DNA from 2 places in the Niabella soli DSM 19437 genome. Region 2 is predicted to be linked to the other one. Evidence: riboswitches for the same ligand, from Rfam matches in the RefSeq annotation. Region 2 holds a riboswitch; the other holds the start of a gene.
What was found. A riboswitch is a leader RNA that binds a small molecule or an ion and turns the genes downstream of it on or off. The one in region 2 is predicted to bind S-adenosylmethionine.
Positions count from the first base shown of each region.

Region 1: it holds a riboswitch for S-adenosylmethionine, as region 2 does, so the genes downstream of both, NIASO_RS07235 (O-acetylhomoserine aminocarboxypropyltransferase/cysteine synthase family protein) here and NIASO_RS14900 (SusC/RagA family TonB-linked outer membrane protein) in region 2, are expected to answer to the same signal.

Region 1 is NZ_CP007035.1:1,686,539-1,690,321, forward strand. It holds gene pckA (phosphoenolpyruvate carboxykinase (ATP)) at 1-871, opposite strand, end outside; SAM riboswitch class I at 1,162-1,274, shown strand; gene NIASO_RS07235 (O-acetylhomoserine aminocarboxypropyltransferase/cysteine synthase family protein) at 1,573-2,883, shown strand; gene NIASO_RS07240 (homoserine O-acetyltransferase family protein) at 2,964-3,783, shown strand, end outside.
Region 2 is NZ_CP007035.1:3,554,078-3,557,860, forward strand. It holds gene NIASO_RS14900 (SusC/RagA family TonB-linked outer membrane protein) at 1-1,709, opposite strand, end outside; SAM riboswitch class I at 2,017-2,120, opposite strand; gene NIASO_RS14905 (DUF3472 domain-containing protein) at 2,317-3,597, opposite strand; gene NIASO_RS14910 (peptidylprolyl isomerase) at 3,773-3,783, shown strand, end outside.

The DNA of each region.
Region 1 (3,783 bases), 1.9 Mb from region 2:
TTTCCGGCTCCTTTTCTTTGGAGAGATTGATGCATTTGGCATAACACCCACCCTCAAAATTAAAGACCTGTGTTTCATCCCATCCATGTTCATCATCGCCGATCAATCTGCGATCCGGATCTGTGCTCAGTGTCGTTTTCCCGGTGCCACTTAATCCGAAAAACAAAGCCGTATCTCCCCTTGGGCCAGTATTGGCAGAACAGTGCATACTCAGTACCTTCCGGTTCTCCGGGAGGAGATAATTTAAGATAGAAAAAATACCTTTTTTTATCTCCCCGGTATAACTGCTGCCCGTGATCAAAATCATTTTATGTTTAAAGCTAACCACCGTGGCGTTGCCCTGCCGCACCCCACAGCGAACAGGATCCAGTTCCAGACCGGGCGCGGAAAGTATATGCCATTCAGGGCTGAAAGATTCAAGTTCCTGTTCTGTAGGACGCAGAAACAAATTATGGGCAAATAAATTCATCCAGGGCAATTCATTAACCACCCGGACGTTCAACCGGTATTCCGGCGCTGCGCAAGCATACGAATCGCGTATCCAAAGCTTATCCCGCGTGTTCAGGTATTGTTGTACGTCTGCAAGAATGATCTCAAAATATTTTTCTTCAATGGCATTATTAAAATTGCCCCAATCAACGGTATCCGAGGTTATAGCATCCTCTGCAATAAATTTATCCTTAGGCGATCTTCCGGTGAATTTACCGGTACTGATCACCAAGGCGCCGGTGTCATTCAATACGCCCATTTGCTGCTGCAGTGTTTCGTCAATCAGCTCCTCCGGCGTTAACTGGTAATAGATTTGGTTGTTCAAACTGAGCCCCATCTTCTTTAATTGTTTCAAGGGAATCTCCAATGGCTTTGTAAGCATAACGGGTTTATATTTTTGATTAGAACACAAAAATATAATTTGAAAATATCTAAAAAAAATAATTTTAAAACCTTATTATTTTGATTTTTTCAAATACAATAAGGCTGTTTAATTAAAAATATTCAAAAATAAAATGTTAAACTAACAATTGTTAGCAATACATTACTGATTCCCAAATACTTGTAATTTGAACGGCATATTTTTTTGTTTCCGTTCCGTTTCCTAACTTTGATGCCCTCCCCTATTTTATGGGGTCAGAAGATCTTTAAATTTCTCCCGGCAATACCGGGATCTTATCAAGAAAGGCAGAGGGTTTGGCCCAATGAAGCCTTGGCAACCTGCTACGTACAAGCGTGGCAAGGTGCCAATTCCACCTCCCGTAACCGCGGGGGAAAGATAAGTCAGGCAGCTATTTTTAATCGTATTTACAATAACAGCTCACCTGGGTTTATCCGGTGGGCTTTTTTTATGGCCATATCGCCTGCCGTGATAATTTTTTGAATATGAAAAAAAACGCTGTTAAATTCGTGGTCCACATGACACAAGAAGCAACATACACTGTTCCTACCATTACTCCTGTAATGCGCTGCTGCATTTGCTGTATGCCTTAGCAGGCATACATTTACATTCACCCCTGGCGGGGGCATCCCCGGAATTTTTCAAGAAAATAGATTCTTCATCTTCATTAAATCATATTATTTATGAGCAATCCCTTACATTTTGATACCCTGCAGGTACATGCAGGACAGCAACCCGACCCAACTACAGGAAGCCGTGCGGTGCCCATTTATCAAACCACTTCTTTTGTATTTAAGAATGCGGAACATGCCGCCAATCTTTTTGGACTAAGAGAGTTTGGAAATATCTATACCCGCATTATGAACCCCACTACCGATGTCTTTGAGCAGCGCATGGCGGCATTGGAAGGTGGTGCGGCAGCATTAGCAACCGCTTCCGGCCAGTCGGCGCAGTTGCTTACCATAGCCAACCTGTTACAGGCGGGTGAAAACTTTGTAACCTCACCCTTCTTATATGGCGGAACTTTTAACCAGTTTAAAGTTTCTTTTAAACGATTCGGCATTGATGCCCGCTTTGCCGCTGATGACAACCCGGACAGCTTCCGGCCGCTGATTGATGATAAGACAAAAGCCATTTATATTGAAACGCTTGGAAACCCAAGACTGAATGTTCCCGATTTTGAAAAGTTTGCCGTGTTGGCGAAGGAATACGATCTTCCTTTGATCGTGGACAATACTTTTGGAGCCGGCGGCTATTTATTTCGGCCCATTAAACACGGGGCCAACATTGTTGTGGAAGCTGCTACGAAATGGATCGGCGGGCACGGCAACAGCATCGGCGGTATTATTATAGACGGGGGCAATTATAACTGGGGCAATGGTAAGTTCCCACAATTTTCTGAGCCCTCCGAAGGGTATCACGGGTTAAATTTCTGGCAGGTGTTTGGTGAAGGGAACCCGCTGGGGCTGCCCAATATTGCGTTTGCGATCCGTGCGCGTGTGGAAGGATTGCGCGACTTCGGCCCTGCCATCAGCCCCTTCAACTCTTTTCTGCTGCTGCAGGGACTCGAAACGCTTTCCCTGCGGGTACAGCGCACGGTTGATAACACATTGGCGCTGGCGCAATGGCTGGAGCAGCATGATAAAGTTGATTTTGTATGGTACCCGGGCCTGGAAAGCAGCCCCTATCATGCCCTTGCAAAAAAATACCTGACCAATGGGTTTGGCGGCGTGTTGCAATTTGGTATCAAAGGGGGACTGGAAAATGGAGCCGCTTTTATCAACAACTTAAAACTGGTAAGCCACCTGGCAAATGTGGGCGATACAAAAACGCTGGCGATTCATCCCGCGTCTACCACACATGAGCAGTTAAGCGAAGCAGAAAGAAAAAATGCCGGCGTGCTGGACAATCTTATCCGCATCAGCCTGGGCATTGAACATATTGATGACATCAAAGCAGATTTTGAACAGGCATTTGCAGCGGTGTTTAAATAAGAATAAAAGACCTATAAGGTTGTAACATGCCCGCAGTGGCGGAACCTTATAGGTCTTCATTGAATTTTGAAGTTACACACATGACCCAACAGGTTTTTACATACGACCAACCTTTTGCACTGGAAAGCGGTGCGGTGTTTCATAACCTCCGGCTGGCCTATACCACTTACGGAAGTATGAACGGGGATCGATCCAACATCATCTGGATCTTCCATGCGCTTACCGCCAACAGCAACCCGCATGAATGGTGGCCGGAAATGATCGGCGAAGAAAAGATTTTTGATCCCGCGCGTCACTTTATTATTTGTGTAAATATGCCCGGCAGTTGCTATGGCAGCAGCAGTCCGCTGGATACAAATCCTGAAACGGGCGTTCCTTATTATCACAATTTTCCTTTTTTTACGATTCGGGATATGGCAGGCGCCTACCGGCTATTGCAAAAAGAGCTGGGCATTACTAAAATAAAGATCGGTATCGGGGGCAGCACCGGCGGACAGCAGTTGTTGGAATGGGCCGTACAGGACCCGGAACTGTTTGAACATATTATTCCACTGGCTACGAATGCGGTACATTCTCCCTGGGGTAAGGCATTCAACGCATCGCAACGCTTTGCCATTGAGGCCGACCAAACCTGGAAAAACAAGGCAGCGGACGCCGGATTAAAAGGCATGGAAGTAGCCCGCGGCATTGCCCTGCTTTCCTACCGTAATGCAACCGCCTACAACAAAACACAATCAGAGTCCTCCGAAGACACGCTTGAATCTTTCCGAAGCGAAAGTTACCAGCGGTACCAGGGGACCAAACTGGCCGCACGTTTTAACGCATTCAGCTACTATGTGCTAAGCAAAAGCATGGATAGTCATAACCTGGGGCGTGGACGCGGCACGGTAATAAAGGCAT
Region 2 (3,783 bases):
TATACGCCTGCAACGGCCAAACGGGGCGCCTGCTGTATATTTTCTTCGTAGGTTTTGGTGCGCTGGTTCCATCCGGCCAACGCATCCAGGCTAAAATCACTGCTTATATTTTTGTTATAGCGCAGGGTTGCTTCGGTGTTGTTTTCGTTTACCATGTAGGCATCTTCCTCATAAGAACCAAAGGGCGTACCGTTGGTGCCATAAGCTACCTTGAGCTTGCGGCGGTCATTATAGTAATCAGTACCGGTACGGAAGTTAGCGCTGAGGCCGTCCAGAATGGTATAGTTAACGTTCACATTTCCGATGATCCGGTTCCGTCGCTGGCTCACCGTATTTTCATAGGCCACCCAGAACGGATTGCTGTAATAGCTGTTGTTCCAGTTAAAGGTATTGCCATTGGCATCTTTATAGTTCCGGAGCTGGTTCACATCTACCTGCCGGCCGAACCAGGTAAACTGAAGCATGGTACTGGTTGCCCTTTTGCCGCCTGCGCCCGGAAGGTTGGGAGCATTATTGACAATATAGTTTGCATTGATGCCTACTTTTAGTCGCTGGGTTACATTATAGTTGGCATTAACAGAAAAGTTATCTTTTTTTGCTTCGCTGTTGGGCACTACGCCCAGTTGTTTTTCATTGTTATAAGCAATGCGGTAATCGTAATTATCCCCTGCATTTGCCAATGCAATACCATTGCTGAAGGTGGCGCCTGTTCTGAAGTAGTCGCGCACATTATTCGGGTGCGCCACAAAAGGAACGGCTTGGCCTTTTGAAAAAAACTGCGGTATCAGCCGGCCATCCATTTTCGGGCCCCAGCTTTCATCCACACCGTCATTAACCCCACCTCCTTTACCGTCTATGTAGCTAAACTTGCCTTCAGATCCTTGTCCGAATACATTCTGATAATCCGGCAGCAGCAGCAGTTTCGCGATGTTCACATTGGAATTCAGTGTTACGCCTAACCCGTTTTTTCTTTTACCCGTTTTTGTTTTTATTAAAATGACCCCCTGCGCCGCCCGCGACCCATAAAGCGCCGCGGCATTGGGCCCTTTTAAAACGCTTATGGTTTCTATATCTTCCGGGTTCAGATCGGCAATAGCGTTCCTGAAATCGCGGGAGCCGCCGGCGCCCAATTGAGAGTTATCTACCGGCACTCCGTCTACCACAAAAAGCGGCTGGTTGTTCCCGGCAATAGAAGTCTCTCCCCGTATTACAATGCGCGAGGAACCCATATCACCCTGTGTATTGGTGATACGCACTCCCGCTACTTTTCCTGCAAGCGCATTGACGATATTGGTTTCTTTGGCTTCGCCGATGTCCTTAGCTTTCAATTCCTGGGTAGCATAGCCCAATGATTTTTTTGCCTTGGAAACGCCCAGGGCCGTTACTACTACTTCGTCCAGGGCATTCTCTGCACTTTGCAGGGATACCCGCAGCCGGGTTTTAACGCTATCGGTATTTACCTGCCGGTTGGCATACCCAACGTAGGAAAAAAGCAAGATACCGTGTACGCCGGCATCAATCGAAAAAGTACCGCGTTCATCGGAAACGGCGCGCCGGTTGGTGCCGGATACTTCTATGGTGACCCCGGTTAAGGGAGTCCCGGTTAACTGATCTGCTACGGTGCCGGAAATGGTCCGGGTTTGTGCGGCGCCCCATAAGGGTGCGAGAAAGAAAACTGCACAGGTAAGTCGTTTTAGAAATTGGTTCATTGTTCTATTTTGATTTAAAATGTTATTGAATGGTTGATCTAAGGGCATAAGGGGGCCTTTCGGTTTTCACCGTTCTTTAAAAAAGAAATAAAATGTGGTATTATATCAGCAACAACAAAGTTGCATTCGCGCAGTAAGCGATCCCGTTACTTTCGGTTTACAAAAATTCCCATACCTGTAGTTGGTTAATTCATTCCTTTTTCTCACTAATTGCATTTTTGTGTTCATCTTCAAAAATTGCTTTACAAAAATTTGTTATGGAAAGAAAATCGTGAATGGGGGACAATGCACGCGGCACTGTTTGATTCACTTATCTTTCCGCCTGCTGGCAGATGGATGTAGCACCGTTTCCAATAGTGGCGGTTGCTAAGACTTCTACGGGCCATTTCCCTCCGTCTTTCTTGATAAGCTGCTCTTTTTTGTTAAAGGCAGGGCAAAGGTATATGTTAAAATAGTACTAACAAAATAATTTTCTACAAAATAAGTAGACTAATATTAAGGACCGATTGCCACTGGAACACAGAAGCACAGAAAGTATTGGTGTTTTCTGTGCTTCTGGGGCTAATTAACCTTATGTGTAGGTCCGGATATATTCTTTGCTGATTTTTTAAGGCAACTGGCTAAGATCAATTTGTGGTTTTTTATTGGTAGGCTTTCGCTCCAGCATGGTATCGTAAGGCTGGTAGTCATTAAAGAAACCGCAGTTCCTCAAATAGAACTCCTGCCCTTTTACACCGCCATCATAATCTTTCCGGTAGCCCTTACGCGCCGTATTATCAGCCGTAAAGCGGGCCTTTGTCAATTCGTACCAGTTACCAGCAGCATCTGCTACCCATTGATTGCCGAAAGCTACCCGGCGCTCAATATTACCCATATCCGGACTAAAATTTTCCAGGAAGGAATACGGGTGAGTTAAATAGGTGGCTAATTTGGGTCTTCTGAAACGGGCAATCAGCATCCATTGTTTATTGGTGTTATCATAAAAATAGGCCGTATAAATGGTATGACTATCGCCATCGGGTTGCACATGTAACAAAAATTTTTGTGTGACGCCCGTTTTCCAGTCGTACTTTAAAAAGCTCTGCCCACCGGATCCTTCATTACCAAATTCGCCTGCATGTACGGCTGTCCCTTTTTTAAGCAGTTTTATTTTTTGCTCTTCGGGTATTTCTTTTGGATTATTAGTTGCGTAAGGGCTCCATACGGAAAACAAAATGCGGCGTTCTGTAGGGGAATTTACCTGCATTCCAAAATACCCTTCGCCAAAACCATCGGCCATAAAATAGGAGCCCACCACATCATTGCCCGGGGATACTGTCACTTCATTATAAAACCATTCTGCTTTTATATCCTTTGGCAACTGGTAGTTCAGGTGCACCGAGGGCCCACGTCTTCCCCAATGGAAAAAACTCCCTTCGTTATTTTTTGTATAGCTGGCCTTGTCCGTAAGAGCCGTTCCCTCCAGCCTTAGCATTTTCACATCGGGAAAAGCGGAACCATTTAATGCTACGCCTTTGAAAACAATGGGCACATACCCGCTGTCCTTAACCGTCCATTCGCCTAAAAAAACCGGTGCCGGATCTGCCTGCAACGTGGTTTCTTTCCTGTTCCCGAAAACCGATACCGCAATAGTTGATCCGCCCCGGACATTGCCGGCATCCATCCAGATCTTAATGCTTCCCGGCCGGGCCACCCGTATAAAGGCCGTAAAACCTTCCCCGGGTTTGGTCCAGTTGGTAACGCCATTGTTATTAATTCGCAGCCCTTCCTTATTCCGGTCCAGTGACCATGCATTTCCTCCCAGGGGCAGCAGGACCGATTGAGCATTACTGAATAATACAATACAGGTCAGGATCCCGGCAAACAATATTTTTTTTATAGCAATCATATCCTTTTTGTTTATGGTATTGCGAATATATCATGAATAGCAGACAGACCATTGTTCAATCGGTTGCATCAACGCTCCCAAAAGACCGGTTGTTACCCTGTTTTCCACAGTTTGTTGATATCTTTAAAAACACTATTTTTGCCAACCTTATAAAATAATTATATATCATTTAACAATGTCAGTAAT